Regions from separate parts of the Streptomyces sp. NPDC017991 genome, predicted to be linked through region 2. Evidence: riboswitches for the same ligand, from Rfam matches in the RefSeq annotation. Region 2 holds a riboswitch; the other holds the start of a gene.
The links. A riboswitch is a leader RNA that binds a small molecule or an ion and turns the genes downstream of it on or off. The one in region 2 is predicted to bind cyclic di-AMP.
Positions count from the first base shown of each region.

Region 1: linked by a shared signal. The riboswitch ahead of ACH4DZ_RS12740 (M23 family metallopeptidase) and the one ahead of ACH4DZ_RS35920 (peptidoglycan DD-metalloendopeptidase family protein) in region 2 are both predicted to bind cyclic di-AMP.

Region 1 is NZ_JBIRGP010000004.1:19,801-27,356, reverse strand. It holds gene ribA (GTP cyclohydrolase II) at 1-336, opposite strand, end outside; gene ACH4DZ_RS12760 (MarR family winged helix-turn-helix transcriptional regulator) at 443-958, opposite strand; gene ACH4DZ_RS12755 (dihydrofolate reductase family protein) at 1,070-2,215, shown strand; tRNA gene ACH4DZ_RS12750 (tRNA-Met) at 2,268-2,341, shown strand; gene ACH4DZ_RS12745 (PP2C family protein-serine/threonine phosphatase) at 2,518-3,651, shown strand; cyclic di-AMP (ydaO/yuaA leader) riboswitch at 3,978-4,135, shown strand; gene ACH4DZ_RS12740 (M23 family metallopeptidase) at 4,147-5,199, shown strand; gene ACH4DZ_RS12735 (aldo/keto reductase) at 5,263-6,207, shown strand; gene ACH4DZ_RS12730 (PrsW family intramembrane metalloprotease) at 6,433-7,556, opposite strand, start outside.
Region 2 is NZ_JBIRGP010000015.1:101,164-108,719, forward strand. It holds gene ACH4DZ_RS35900 (O-methyltransferase) at 1-214, opposite strand, end outside; gene ACH4DZ_RS35905 (SDR family oxidoreductase) at 360-1,253, opposite strand; gene ACH4DZ_RS35910 (hypothetical protein) at 1,415-1,705, opposite strand; gene ACH4DZ_RS35915 (TetR/AcrR family transcriptional regulator) at 1,871-2,449, shown strand; gene ACH4DZ_RS35920 (peptidoglycan DD-metalloendopeptidase family protein) at 2,636-3,586, opposite strand; cyclic di-AMP (ydaO/yuaA leader) riboswitch at 3,591-3,766, opposite strand; gene ACH4DZ_RS35925 (alpha-galactosidase) at 4,051-6,168, opposite strand; gene ACH4DZ_RS35930 (tyrosine-protein phosphatase) at 6,337-7,134, shown strand; gene ACH4DZ_RS35935 (DUF6126 family protein) at 7,152-7,277, opposite strand; gene ACH4DZ_RS35940 (helix-turn-helix domain-containing protein) at 7,274-7,556, opposite strand, start outside.

The sequences.
Region 1 (7,556 bases), on a different contig from region 2:
GTAGGCGTCGAGCTTGTTGTACAGGCCTATGCCGCGGCCTTCCTGGCGAAGGTAGAGGAGGACACCGCCGCGCTCGGCGATCTGCTCGACGGCCTCGCGCAGCTGCGGCCCGCAGTCGCAGCGCGACGAGCCGAAGGCGTCGCCCGTCAGGCACTCGGAGTGCAGGCGGACCAGGGGCGTGGCGCCGGCGGGGTCGCCGAGGATCATCGCCACGTGTTCCTGTCCGTCGGTCAGGCCGTGGAAGGTGACCAGTTCGGTGTCGACGCTGTAGCCGTCGTGGAAGCGCAGGGGCACCCGGACGCGCGAGCGCTGGGTGGCGGCAGGGTAGTCGGGCATGCGGGTACTCCGGTCCACGTCTCTCATCTGCTTCAGATTTGAAGCAGATCCTCGAATCGAGACACTAGCCCATGCTTTAAAGTTAAAGCAATGGGCCTCTTGCGGGCTATGCGCACGGGCCCGGCGAGCGGCGGCGCCACGGGACGTCGTCCGGGGCCGCCTGGGGATCGTCGCCCTCCAGGCCCCGCGCGACACTCGCGCAGATCTCCTCCAACTGCCCCACCTGCTCCGGAGTGAGGCGGTCGAAGAGAGCCGCGCGGACCGTCGCCACATGGCCGGGAGCCGTACGCTCCAGCAACGTCGTCCCCTCGGCGGTCAGGACCGCGGTACTGCCGCGCCTGTCGCTGGGGCAGCCCTCACGGCGTACCGCCCCGTCCTTCTCCAGGCGGGTCACCGCGTACGTCAGCCGGCTGCGGGTGATCTTCGTCCGCTCGGCGAGATCGGTCATGCGCAGGCGGCGGTCCGGCGCCTCGGCGAGGTTGGCCAGGATGGAGTAGTAGACATGCGGCATGCCGGCCTCCTGCTGGAGCTGCCGGTCGATCGTGTCCTCCAGGAGGAGGGAGGCGGCGATGTATGCGCGCCAGGCGCGCTGCTCCTCGGGGGTGAGCCAGCGGGTCGTCATGCCGCCAGTGTAAGTTTGCTTCAAACTTGAACCAAGCCGAGCCGAAGGCAAGCCCCCAGGGTGAAGCCGAAGCGCGGGCTCAGGCCCCGCCCCGCGAAAGAGAGCGCGTCCATGCCCCACCCCTACGTCCTGTTGTCCGCCGCCGTCTCCCTCGACGGCCGCCTGGACGACACCGGCCCCGAACGGCTGCTGCTCTCCGGCCCCGCCGACTTCGACCGGGTCGACGAGGTGCGGGCCGACTCCGACGCCATCCTGGTCGGCGCGGGCACCCTGCGCGCCGACAACCCCCGGCTCCTCGTCAACTCCGCCGAACGGCGCGCCGCCCGTGTCGCCGCGGGCCGGCCCGCGTACCCGCTGAAGGTCACCGTCAGCGGGACCGGCGACCTGGACCCCACTGCCAACTTCTGGTCCACCGGCGGCGAGAAGGTCGTCTACACGACGGACGAGGGTGCCGTGACTGCCGAGCAGGCCCTGCGCGGCCTGGGCGTCGACGTCGTCTCCGTGGGGCCCCACCTGGACTGGCGGGCCGTGCTCACCCACCTCCACGACGTCCGCGGCGTACGCCGGCTCATGGTCGAGGGCGGCGGCCGGGTCCACACCCAGCTCCTCCAGCAGGGCCTCGCCGACGAACTGCAACTCGCCCTCGCGCCTCTCGTGGTGGGGCAGCCGCACGCACCGAAGCTGTTCGGGGACGGCGAATACCCCGGCGGACCCCGCAACCGGCTGCGGCTGGTCGAGACCAGGCCCGTCGGAGACGTGGTGCTCATGCGGTACGTGCCCACCGCGCCCGGCACCGGGCCCGTACCCTTCGCCGCCGACCACCGGTGGCTGCGGCTGGCCTGCGAACTGGCCGCCGACTGTCCGCCCTCGGAGACCGCCTTCAGTGTCGGCGCCGTTGTCGTCGCGGCCGACGGCACGGAGCTGGCCCGCGGGTACTCCCGCGAGTCCGACCCCGTCTCGCACGCCGAGGAGGCCGCGCTCGCCAAGATCGAGCCGGGCGACCCCCGCCTCCCGGCTGCCACGGTCTACAGCAGCCTGGAGCCCTGCGCCCGCCGCGCCTCGCGGCCCGCGCCCTGTGCCCGGCTGATCCTCGACGCGGGCGTGCGCCGGGTCGTCACCGCGTGGCGCGAGCCCGACACGTTCGTCGCCGCCGCGGACGGGAACGGTCTGCTCGCCGCGGCGGGCGCCGATGTCCTCGTACTCCCGGAGTACGAGAGCGCGGCGAAGGAGCCCAACCGGCACCTGAACCGAGGCTGACATCTACCCGTGTGCGTCAGGTCCCGCGAATGGCGTACAGTGGTCTCAACGACGCGGGGTGGAGCAGCTCGGTAGCTCGCTGGGCTCATAACCCAGAGGTCGCAGGTTCAAATCCTGTCCCCGCTACTGAAGGCCCGAGGCCGGAATCCAATGGATTCCGGCCTCGGGTGTTTCCGGGGCGCAACAGGTCCTCGTGAGGGCACAACAGGTCCTCGTGCTCACCCGCCCGGCCCCCGTCCGCTCGCCCCTCCCCGCCGGTCCCGGAACTCTGGACGGAGCGAGTGGTCGAGGGCAGGAGACATGTGGACGGGCGTCGAGCGGTCGAGCAGCGGGCGCCGGGCTCCCTCGGCCGGCCGCCGGACAAGCGGACCGGCCTGTACCCCCGTACCCGCGCGGTCATCCGCGTACTGCCGGCCCTGCTGATCGTCGCGGGTGTCCTGTACGACCTCCTCACCCCGCAGTACTTCACCGCCGCCCCCTTCCTCTCGGCCGCCTCGCTCGTCGCCGCGCCTCTGCTGTCGCTCGGCGCCACCGTGTGGACGGGCGTCGCGGGGACGGCGGCCATGGTCCTCGTCACCCTGCGGTTCGCCGTCGACGAGAGCGGGATCACCGAGATCGCCACCGTGGCCGTCGTGGCCTGCCTCGCCGTCGTCATCAACCGGCTCGTGAGCCTGGGCAACGCCCGCCTGGCCTCCGCCCACCAGATCGCCGAGGCCGCCCAGCGGGCCGTCCTGCCCGAACCGGCCGCGCGGACCGGGGGCCTCGACCTCGCGGTCCGGTACGTGGCGGCGCAGACCGACGCGCTCATCGGCGGCGACCTCTACGCCGTGCAGGACACCCCGTACGGCGTACGGCTCGTCGTGGGCGACGTGCGGGGAAAAGGCATGGGCGCGGTCGCCGCCGTGGCCGTCGTCATCGGTGCTTTCCGGGAGGCCGCCGAGCAGGAGAGCACCCTGGAGGCGGTCGCCCAGCGGCTGGAGCGGTCGCTGATGCGCGAGGGCGTGCGGCGCGACAGCGTCGAGGTCTTCGAGGGCTTCATCACCGCCGTGCTCGCCGAGATCCCGCACGGCGCCCAGCGCGTACGACTCGTCAACCGCGGCCATCCCGGACCGCTTCTGCTGCGCGGCGACGGAACCGTACACACGCTCGCCGCGGCGGAACCCGCGCTGCCGCTCGGCATGGGCGACCTGGGCGCCTGGCCCGACCGGGCGCAGGAGGAGGAGCTGCCGTGCGGGGCCATGCTGCTCTTCCACACGGACGGGCTGTCCGAGGCCCGGGACGAGCGGGGCGTGTTCTTCGACCCGGTGGCACGGCTGTCCGGACGGCGGTTCGCCGGGCCCGACGCGCTGCTCGCCGAGCTGGTGGACGACGTGGCCCGGTACACCGGGGGCGGCGGTACGGACGACATGGCGCTGCTCGCCGTCCGGCGGCCGTGAGGGCGGTGAGGGTTGTGCGGCTGTAGCGGTCCTGATGGCCGTGACGGCCGTGTTGACCGTGATGGCTGTGGGGGTGTCCGGGCGCCTCTCCGGACCTATATCACCTGCAGTAGTCGAACGACGCCCCTGCGCATAACAACTGACGCACCATCAACAAAAGCGGTACCTGTGAATGACGATCAACTCGCCCGATTTACCCCGCTCGCAGTGTTTAAGTCCAGGCCGGGAGCCGTAACGATCATCAGGAACAGCTTGGAATCCGGTGCCTGCGTCTATTAACGTTCGATAACGCAGCGCGGTGTCCCAGCCGTCACAAGAGACGGCTCCGTGCGCACGCGCCGAATCCCGCAAGGGAACCGGGGAACCACCTACATGGGGTGAATCGCGTGTCTTTCGTGGTGGTGAACACCGCGGTTGACGCGCGTAGGAGACCTTCCTGCTCCGAACCCGTCAGCTAACCCGGTAGGCGAGAAGGAAGGAAAGGAGCGCGCCCACGTGGCGTTCAACAGGCCTGCCCCCACACCGTCGTTCATGCCGGACGAGGTGACGGGAGAGACCTCGGGCGAGAAGAAGCCCGACACCTTCGCCTTCGGCGCCCGCAAGGACGACGAGACCTGGGAGCCCTGGAATCCCAGCGCGGACACCGTCGTTCCCGTCCGTGGCAAGCACCGCGTCTCCAAGCAGCGTGGCGGGGGACTCGCCCGCAGCTCCACCGTTCTGGGCGTCGGTGTCATAGCCGCCGTCGGCGCGGGCGGCATGGCCTCCGCGCAGACCGGCAAGCCGCCGGTGTCGATCTCGATCCCCGACCTGCCGAACGTCGGCTCGCTGATCTCCGACGACGAAGAGGCCCCCGAGGGTTCCAGCACGGCGCTCACCGCCGCAGGACTCACCGAGGCCGACGCCGAGGAGGGCAACGCCGACGCCGGTGAGGCCCTGCGCTCGCGCATCATGCTCCAGGCCGAGCTCCAGCAGGACCAGGTCGACCGCGAGGCCCAGGCGGCCGCCGAGGCCGCCGCCGCGAAGAAGGCCGCCACGCTCGCGGCCAAGGAGCAGGACGCGGCGAAGGCCAAGGCCGCCGCCGCGAAGGAGAAGAAGGAGGAGGAGGCCAAGGCGAAGGTCGAGGCCGCGCGCCTCGTCGCGCTCGCCAAGCAGTTCACACTGCCCACCTCCTCGTACACGATCACCTCCACCTTCGGGCAGTCCGGCTCGCTGTGGTCCTCCGGTCAGCACACGGGTCTGGACTTCGCCGCTCCCACGGGTACCCCGATCAAGGCCATTCACAGCGGCACGATCACGGAGGCGGGCTGGAGCGGCTCGTACGGCTACCGCACGGTCCTCACGCTCGACGACGGTACGGAGCTGTGGTTCGCCCACCAGTCGTCGATCGGCGTCAGTGTCGGGCAGAAGGTCAGTACCGGCGACGTCATCGGCCGCGTCGGTGCCACCGGCAACGTGACCGGCGCGCACCTCCACCTGGAGGTCCACACCGCCGGCGGCACGGGCATCGACCCGATGGCCTGGCTGCGCGGCAAGGGCCTCAACCCGTAAGCCGGTCCCCGCGGTCCTGCGACGCAAGGAATACGGCCGTCCGGTCCGGCCGTTGTTTTCGGCATGACTTCTCTTCGCAAGCTGGGTTCGTCCGACCTTGAGGTGTTTCCGCTCGCCCTGGGCGGCAACGTCTTCGGCTGGACCGCCGACCGGGACGACTCCTTCGCCGTGCTCGACGCGTACACGGCCGCCGGCGGGAACTTCGTGGACACCGCCGACGCGTACTCGGCCTGGGCGCCGGGCAACGGGGGCGGTGAGTCCGAGACCGTCATCGGCGAGTGGCTGACCGCGCGCGGCAACCGCGCCGACGTGCTCATCGCTACGAAGGTCGGCGCGCATCCCTCGTACAAGGGCCTGTCCCCGGCGAACGTGCGGGCCGCGGCCGAGGCGTCGCTGCGCCGTCTGAAGACGGACCACATCGACCTGTACTACACCCACTACGACGACCCCTCCGTGCCGGTCGAGGAGTTCCTCGGGGTCCTGGACGAGCTCGTACGCTCCGGCAAGGTGCGGGCGATCGCCGCGTCCAACATCTCTCCCGAGCGGCTCCAGGAGTCCCTGGACGCCTCCGACCGCGAGGGGCTCGTGCGGTACGTGGCGCTGCAGGCCCAGTACAGCCTCGTCTCCCGCGACACGTACGAGGGCCCGCTGCGGGATGTCGCCTCGCGGGGCGGACTGGCCGCCGTCCCCTATTACGGGCTCGCCTCGGGCTTCCTCACCGGCAAGTACCGGGCGGGCGCGGAGGTCGACAGCCCGCGTGCCGGCGCGGCGGGCAAGCACCTCGCGTCGGAGCGGGGGCAGCGAGTACTGACCGCGCTCGACGAGGTCGCCCAGGAACGGGGCGCCGAGATCGCGACCGTGGCCCTGGCCTGGCTGGCCTCCCGCCCCACGGTCGCCGTCCCCCTGGCCAGCGCCCGCACACTGTCCCAGCTCCCGGCGCTCCTGTCGGTAGCGGACCTCACCCTCACGGACCAGGACCTCACCAAACTGACGCACGCGTCCGAATAAGACGCACGTCATCCGCCCGTTTTCAGGGGCGCGGGGAACTGCGCGGCCGACCACGGACGGCCGACGCTGAGGTCTCGGCGTCAGGGGTCACGGCGGGTGTCTTGTGTCTTTAGGGGCGCGGGGAACTGCGCGCTCAGCCACGGACGGCCGGTCGTGAAATGTCGGCATCACGCGTGACGGCGGGTGGCTTGTCCTCGGGGGCGCGGGGAACTGCGCACTACGGCGTCAGGACCGGTACGGGTTGTACGCGGGGTACGGAGGCGGATACCCGTACCCCGGCACAGGCCCGGGCACAGGCCACGGCGCGGGCGCCGAAGCCGGCGCCGTCTCCCGCGCCGCGTACGCCAGCGCCGGCCGAGCCGGCTCCCGCCGCACCCACAGCTCGTGCAGCAACTCCCGCTCACGCACGGCGAAGTCCGCCCCCGCCCGCCCCCGCCGCCCCCGATGGCGCAGAAACGCCAGCGACGTCGCGTACGCCTCGTACTCCGCCACCGCCCGCCCCGCGTCCCGCCCGCCATGATGCGTGGCGTACTCCCGGGCCAGCCGCCGCGCCTTCATCGAGCCGAGGACGAACGGCTCGGGCGCGGCCAGCCACCCGGCCACGGCGTACGAGGGCAGTTCCGTGCGGACCGTGCCCAGTTCGCGCTGGCGGGTCCAGACGGCGAGCCAGGTGAGCAGCCCGAAGGACGGGACCATGAAGGCCGCGTAGACCGCGAAGAAGCCGTACTCGCCGAAGGCCGACGAGCCGTTCCACATCGCGTGCATGCCCATCGCGAGCAGCAGCCCGGTGAGGGGCAGGAGCACGCGCCGCAGCCGGTGGCGGTCCGCCGAGAGCGCCGCGATGCCGAAGCCGATGCCCGTCAGCACGGTGAACAGCGGATGCGCGAAGGGCGACATGATCACGCGTACGAAGAAGGTCGCCGCGGTGACGGAGAAGATGCCCGTGTCGCCGGTGAGCTGGTCGGTGCCGAAGGCCGTGCCCAGGTAGAGGATGTTCTCGGTGAACGCGAAGCCGGTCGCCGTGACGCCCGCTATCACCACGCCGTCGACTATCCCCGTGAAGTCCCGTCTGCGGAACAGGAAGACGAGCAGGACCGCCGCCGCCTTCGCGGACTCCTCGACGATCGGCGCTATCACCGTCGCGCCGAGGGTGTCCGCGTGGGACGGGTCCGCCGTGGCCGTCGCTATCCACTGCGTCGCGAAACTGTTCGCGACGATGGCTATCAGCGCGGCGGCGCAGGCGCCCCACGCGAAGGAGAAGAGCAGGTTTCTCCAGGGGCCCGGATCGACCCTGTCCAGCCAGCGGAACGCGGCGACGAGCAGGGGGACGGGGAATATGGCGAGGCCGA
Region 2 (7,556 bases):
GGCTGTAGAGGAGCCCGCCGCCGTCGACGGAGACCGGCATGTAGATCTCCTGCGCCGCGTCGGCGAGTTCCTGCGCTGTCCGCGACCCCTGGTCGTAAGGCCGATCGCTCGTCGGACGTGACGCGGTCTCGTCGTCACGTGCGGCGGCTTCGAACATGCGGGTCAGGGCGGCGGAGACACGTGGTTCCGCGAGGGTGTACGGAGGTGTGGGCATGGCGTCGGCTCCTTCGGGCGGTGCTGGTTCAACAGGTCGGGTGGGGTGGGTGCGGGGCGGGGCGGGTGAGGGAAGCGTGGGAGGGCGGACCGTCCTCCCACGCTGCACCGGGTCCGCTCCTCGGGCCGTGCGGACGCCCGCGCCGTCAGGCCGTGTACGCGCCCGCGTCGATGTCCGCGAGCAGGGACGGCCCCGTGGGCTCCCAGGACAGAAGCCGCCTGCTCGCGGCGCTGGACGCGGTCATGGTGGAGGCGAAGAAGCTGCCGACGAACCCGAAATGGGCTCCGGAGTCCCGCGGGGCGACGGAGCCGACCGGCAGGCCGAGGCTGCCGCCGATCGCCTCGGCGATCGCCTTGGTGGTGACGGCCTCCTCGGCGACGGCGTGCAGCCGCGTCCCCGCGGGCGCCCGCTCCATGCCCAGGCGGATGAGGCGGGCGGCGTCGTCGCGGTGCACGGCCGACCAGGCGGCGGAGCCGTCACCGACGTAACCGGAGACTCCCTTCTCGCGGGCGGCCGCGGTGAGGAAGTTGACGAACCCCCAGTCGCCGTGGCCGTGGACGCTCGGCGCGAACCGCGTGATCACGGTCCGCACGCCCTGGGCCACGTAGTCCAGGGCGAGGTTCTCGCTGCCGCCCCGGTTGGAGTCCGGGCCGATGGCCGGAGAGACGTCGTCCTCGGTGGCGGGCCGCCCTTCGACGAGGCCGGAGAGAGGCGCGGCGACCACGAACGCGCGGTCGGTCCCGGCGAGGGCGTCACCGAGGGCCCGGACCGCGGCGCGCTCGGAGCGGTCCGACTCGGCGGGGTTGGCCCAGTCGTGCTTGTTGGCCATGTGGATGACCGCGTCCGCCCGGGCGGCCCCTCGCCGCAGCGAGCCGAGATCGTCCAGGTCGCCGCGGACGACGCCGACGCCCCTGGCCGCGAGGGCCTGCTCGGCCCGGTCGGAGCGGGCCAGGCCGATGACCTGGTGGCCCGCGGAGATGAGTTCGTCGACCACGGCGGAGCCGATCCAGCCGGTCGCTCCAGTGACAAACGCACGCATGAACGTGACCTCCTTCGCCCTGAAAAGGGCAGGTGGAAAGAACAGGTGAAGGGTGGAGACGGGTGTGGGGTGGGTGGGACCGGCCCGAGCACGGCGTCGACGCCGCGTCAGGTGGCCTGTGGTGCACCGCGCCGCGTCAGGTGGCCTGTACTGCCCCGCTGTTACCGCGGGACGGGTGGCACGGTGGTGGCGGCCCGGTGGGTGCGGCGGCTGCCGGCCACGACGAGGGCGCCGGCCAGGAGCACGACGAGAGCCACGACGCGCAGGGGCGCCGCTCGGGGGCGGTGGCGTGCAGGAGGATGCCAGCGCTGGGCAGGACGCGGGTGGCGCCGAGGCCCGCAACGGCGCGCCGGCATGACCGGCACGTTCGGGGCCGTGGCCGTCGCGACGGTGCCGAACCCGAATACGCCGAGCCCGGCCATGAGGACGCTCCCTTCCAGTGTGGAGGTCACCGCTCTCGATCCCTTCCGTGATTGCGGTACACGAAGCACGGCCGGACACCGCCCGGGAGCCCCCTACCAGGACAGGACGAGGGAAGGCCGACCACCCATTTCCGAGTCACCGTGCACCGTAAAGGTAACACATCCGAGACACGGTGCCTCGTATAAAGTGGCGGCATGGTGGATGGAAGCGGCCGGGGACGGCCCCGCAGTGAAAGCGCACGGGCCGCCGTGCTGCACGCCGTCGACGACCTTCTGATGGAAGTGGGGTACGCGGCCCTCACCATGAAGGGCATCGCCGAGCGGGCGGGTGTGGGCCGGCAGACCGTGTACCGCTGGTGGTCGAACAAGGCGGAGGTCCTCTACGAGGCCAGCGCCATCGACGCCCGGCAGGAACTCTCCGTGTCCCGCAGCGGCGATCCCCGCAAGGACCTCAAGGCGTATCTCGACGCCCTCGTGGCCTTCTTGGCCCACTCCCACGCGGGCGCGGCCTACCGCGCCCTCATGGGGGAGGCCCAGCACGACGCGGAGGTCGCCGCGCTGCTCACCTCCCGCGACATCCTCGGGGAGAGCGCCGCGCAGGTCGTGGAGGCGGTGCGGAAGCCGAGCGACACCACCCTCTCGCTCGAACAGGCGACCGCGCTCCTGATCGGCCCGCCCTTCTTCCACATCCTGACCGGGCGCAGCGCGGACGACCTCGACACCGAACAGCTCACGGAGCAGTTCGTGCGTGCCCTGAACCATCCGGGGGCCTGAGACGCCCCCGCCTCGCACCCGCCCGACCCGGCACCGCGCTCAGAATCTGTCCGGCCCGGGACATGCCGAAGGCCGGACCCCGGGGATCACAGGGTCCGGCCTTCGGAGACGAGCCGGGCGGTACTGCCCGCCGCCGCGGGCACCGCGCCGGCGTCGGCCGAGCGCGTCGATCAGCGTCGTTCAGCGTCAGACGGAGACGCCCTTGGCGCGCAGGTAGGCCAGCGGGTCCACGTCCGAGCCGTAGTCCGGGGTGGTGCGGATCTCGAAGTGCAGGTGCGGGCCGGTGACGTTGCCCGTGGCACCCGAGAGGCCGACCTGCTGTCCGCCGGTCACGGTCTGACCGGCCGAGACGGAGAGGGAGGACAGGTGGGCGTACTGGGCGTAGTGGCCGTCGGCGAGCTGGATGACGACCTGGTTGCCGTACGCGCCGCCCCATCCGGCGGAGACGACCGTGCCCGCGCCGACGGACTTGAGCGCGGTACCGGTGGGAACCACGAAGTCGACACCGGTGTGGTACCCGCTGGACCACATGCTGCCGGACATCTTGTACGAGGTGCCGATGGACGCCCCCGAGACCGGCAGCGTGAAGCCTGTGGCCGTCGAGGTGTCCGCGGCCTTGGACGCCGTGGTCGTCTTCTTGGCCGCGGACTTGTCGGCGGACTTGCCGGACGACTTGGAGGCGGTGGAGTCGGAGCCGGAAACTGCCGCCTTGCCGCCGATGGCGAGCTTCAGGCCCGGGTGGATGAGGGACGGGTCGCCGCCGATGGACGTGCGGTTGTCCGAGTACAGCTTCTTCCAGCCGCCGCTGACGTCCTGCGTGTCAGCGATCTTCGACAGGGAGTCGCCCGAACGCACGGCGTACGTCCTGGTCGCGGTCTTCTTCGCTTCGGTCTTCGCCTCGGCCTTCGCGCTGGCCTGCTTCTCGGCGGTCGGAGCGGCAGCGGCGGACTCGCTCGCGACGTTCGCGGCACTCGCGGCGCTCGCCACGGAGTCGGCGGCGGTCTGCGGAGTCGCGGCGTGCGCTCCGGTGGCGCCGAGCAGCGGGAGGGCGAGAGCCGCTCCCCCGGTTCCGGCCACGGCTATGGAACGGGAGAAACGCTGGGTCTTGGGACGGCGGTGCTTACCCTTCGCGGGCATGACGAATTCCTCTCCGGCGCCTGCGAGGTGAGCTGTCGGGTGCGAGCTGGAGATGCCCGGCCGTGCTTTCGCGCGACTTAACCCCAAGCCGTTCCGGAGACCGGAACAGGCGTACTACCTGTGGGTCCCCCGCTCCTGCCACATACGGGTGAGTGTGCGGATTCCGGGCGGCGGCAGGATTGGGCGTCCGTCCGGATTGGAGGTGAACGTAAGCGACATGAAGAGGCGGGAACAAGCTTGAGGGTTTCCTGTGTGCCCCGTTTTCTTGATCCTCGACCGACATACCGGTCACCCTGTGTGAACCCGGCCCGTCCCCCGATCCTTAAAGCCCTGCAAACAAAGCGGACTTACGTGATCATGGCGACAGCGGAACGTCACGGATATGACGCTGCTCACCCCGGACCGCCCCAGGAGCCTTCACTTCGACGCGAGTTGGAAGGAAGGCTCCATTACGGACACATCCGTCACATGCGACGCAGCCGGATAACTGCCGCATCGAAGTCCCCGCGCAACCCCGTCCGCAGTCCGTGGTGCAACAGCACCGCACCCCGGTGGACTTCGCCCGTTTCGAGGCATTCGTACGATGCCGACGGGTCGAGGCCCCGCAGCCTCACCGGCGCGGCCGGTTCTCCGTAATGCTGGGCCTGGAGCCAGGCGAGGACGACGACCTCGCCGTCACGGACGTACTGGACGGCGCTCAGTCCGCCCTCCGGCGCCCGCAGCCGATGAAGTTCGCCGCCCTGCACGACGGGCCTGATCTCCTTGTAGAGTTCCACCCAGGTCCGCGCCTCGGCCAGCTCCTCCTCGGTCCAGCGGGTGAGGTCGCCGCCGACGCCGAGCACCCCGGCCATCGCGCTCACGAACCGGAAGCGCAGCGAGCTGAAACGTCCGTTGAGCTGCGCGTTCGGGCTGTCGGTGACCCAGGCGGCCATGGCCCGCGCGGGGTGCACCTGGCTGAAGCCGTGCTGGATGGCGAGCCGGTCCAGCGGGTCCGTGTTGTCCGAGGTCCACACCTGGTCCGTACGCGCCATGATCCCGAGGTCGATCCGGCCGCCGCCGCCCGAGCAGGACTCGAAGGCGACCCCCGGGTGGGCCGCCCGCAGCCGGTCCAACAGCGCGTACAGGGCGTGCACATGGTCCACCCACAGCCGCTGCGGATACGCCTCGCCGGGCCACCCCGCATCCGTGAAGCAGCGGTTGAAGTCCCACTTCACGTAGTCGATCGGCGCACTGGAGAGGAGCGCGTCGAGCTGTTCCCACAGGTATTCCTGGACGTCCTCGCGGGCGAGGTTCAGCACGAGCTGATTGCGTAGTTCCGTCCGCTTTCGTCCCGGCTGGAACTGCACCCAGTCCGGGTGCGCGCGGTACAACTCGCTGTCCGGGTTGACCATCTCGGGCTCGACCCAGATGCCGAACTGCATCCCGAGCCCGTGCACGTAGTCGCTCAGTGGCTTCAGTCCGCCGGGGAAGCGGTCCCGGTTGACCGTCCAGTCGCCGAGACCGGCCCGGTCGCTGGTGCGTGCCCCGAACCAGCCGTCGTCGACCACGAACAGCTCGACACCGGCATCGGCGGCCCTGCGGGCGAGGGCCCGCTGCTGCTCCTCGGAGATGTCGAACTCCGTGGCCTCCCAGGAGTTGTAGAGCACGGGCCGGTCCTGATCCGCGTCCGGAATCACGTACGCGCGCTGGTACGCGTGCCAGGCGCGGCTCGCCCCGCCGAAGCCGCCGTCGCTCCACAGCCCCGCGAAGACGGGAGTGACAAAGGTCTCCCCCGGCTCCAGCCGCAGCAGGCCCGAGTCGTCGTATCCGGCCCCGCCGGTGATTTGCACGCGCGCGTCGGGCAGTTGGGCCACCGCGATCCGCCAGGTCCCCGACCAGGCGAGGGCGCAGCCGTAGACCTCGCCCAGCTCCTCGGTGGCCGTGCCGTCCGCGTCCAGGGCGACCCACGGCAGGTGCTGGTGCCCGGTGTGTCCGCGCCGGCTGCCGATGATCTTCTCGCCGTAGGTGAGCTCGGAGCGTACGAGCCGGGACTCGGCCGCCCAGCGTCCGTGCAGCTGGGACAGCCGCCAGCCGTCTCGCCGCGGCAGCGTCCAGGTCGCGGAGTCGGCGCGCAGCACCTCCAGGGCGGGCCCTTCGTTGGTGAGGGTCACCCATCGCTCGACGACGTCGGTGCCCGCCCGCATCCGGTAGTGCAGGGTGATGCCGAGCCCGGAGTCGGAGAACCGCAGCCGCAGCTCGCCACCGGCGGCCCCCTCAGCCACCTCGGCCGCCTCCCCGCCGACGGTCTCGTACCCCTCGAAGCGCCATTCGGTGCCGCGCCGGTCCGGTGTGCGCACGGACAGCGCGGGCCGTACGAAGCGGGGGCCGCCCTCGACCGGGTACTCCTCATGGCCGTCGAGGGTGGCCTCGAACGCCCAGTACTCGGGGCCCGGGCCCGCGGCGAGCGCCTCGGCGTCGGCGAGCGCGATCCTGGGGCCCCAGTGCAGATGAAGCAGCTCGTCCTCGTCACCGAGCCGCAGGCCGTAGCTGCTCGTGGGCCCCGAAAGAAGCCACGTACGGCCGTCTGCGCCGATCTCTACCATCAAGCCCTCACATATTCGAACAGGCACGCTCAAGCACCAACATCATCAGGTCCGACCTGCCCTTCGGGCAACGCCTGTGGACAACTCATTGGCCCACGAACCGATGTCGTATCGTCGGATACGCACCTCGCCGACGAGCCGCGTCGGTGGCCGAGGGGAGGAGCCCCCGTGCAGCAGCAGGTCCCGTCGACCGAGCCCGAGCTGACCGGCGTACGCAACTTCCGTGATGTGGGCGGCCTGCCGACGGTGGACGGCCGGCGGGTGGCGTACGGACGGCTGTTCCGCAGCGGCCACCTCGCGCACGCGACGCCCTCGGACGCCGCGTTCCTCGCCTCGCTGGGCCTGCACACGATCTTCGACTTCCGCAATGCGGCCGACCAGCGGCTGGAGGGCGCCGACGTCGAGCTGCCCGGGGTGCGCAATGTGAACCTGCCGCTGACGGACCCCGCCGACGGCGCCGAGTTCTGGAAGATGGTCCGCGACGGGAACCTGGACGAGCTGCGGGAGCTGCTCTCGGACGGCCGGGCGGCGAACCGCATGATCGCGTCCTACCGCACGATCATCAAGGAGCGCACGGCCGAGCACCGCCAGGTGCTGCACGCGCTGGCCGAGGACAGTGTCCCGGCCCTGATGCACTGCGCGGCCGGCAAGGACCGGGCGGGTCTCTCCGTCGCCGTGACGCTGCTCGCCGTGGGCGTCGAGCGCGAGGCCATCGTGGCGGACTACCTGGAGTCGAACGCGGCGCACCGCCGCTACAAGGTGCACCGCAGCAGCTCCGCCTCCTCGGCGTACACCCCCGAGGTGATGGAGCTGCTCAGCCCGCTCTTCGACGCACGCGCCGAGTACCTGGCGGCGGCGTTCGACACGATCGAGGAGACCTGGGGCGGGGTCGACGCGTACCTGGAGCAGGCACTCGGCGTGACTCCCGCGATACGGGAGCGGCTGCGGCAGCGGTTCCTCGACTGACCCGGCCGCCCGGGCCCCTACTGGTTCTGGGCTCCCAGTGTGAACAGCAGGTAGATGAAGGCGGCGAAGACGTGCCCGACCGCCACATAGATGATGAGCCGAACCCACAGCGCGCGCGGGAACTTCTCCTCCAAGTCCTTCATGAGTCTTCTCCTGGAATCGTCGTCGGGGCCGTGGGAGTGGAAGGGTTCGTGACGGTCGCCGCCGGCCCGAGGCACAGCGCGGCCGTCGGACTCTGCAGCAGGGTGTGTACGAAGAGGAGTTCGGCCCCGTCCCGGTCGGCGGCGGCGATCCGGTGCGGGGTCAGCGAGTCGAAGTGGGCGCTGTCACCGGGTTCGAGGACGTGTGCGGTGTCCCCGAGCCGCAGCCGCAGCCGCCCCTGGAGGACGTACAGCCACTCCTCGCCGGGGTGGACCCGCACG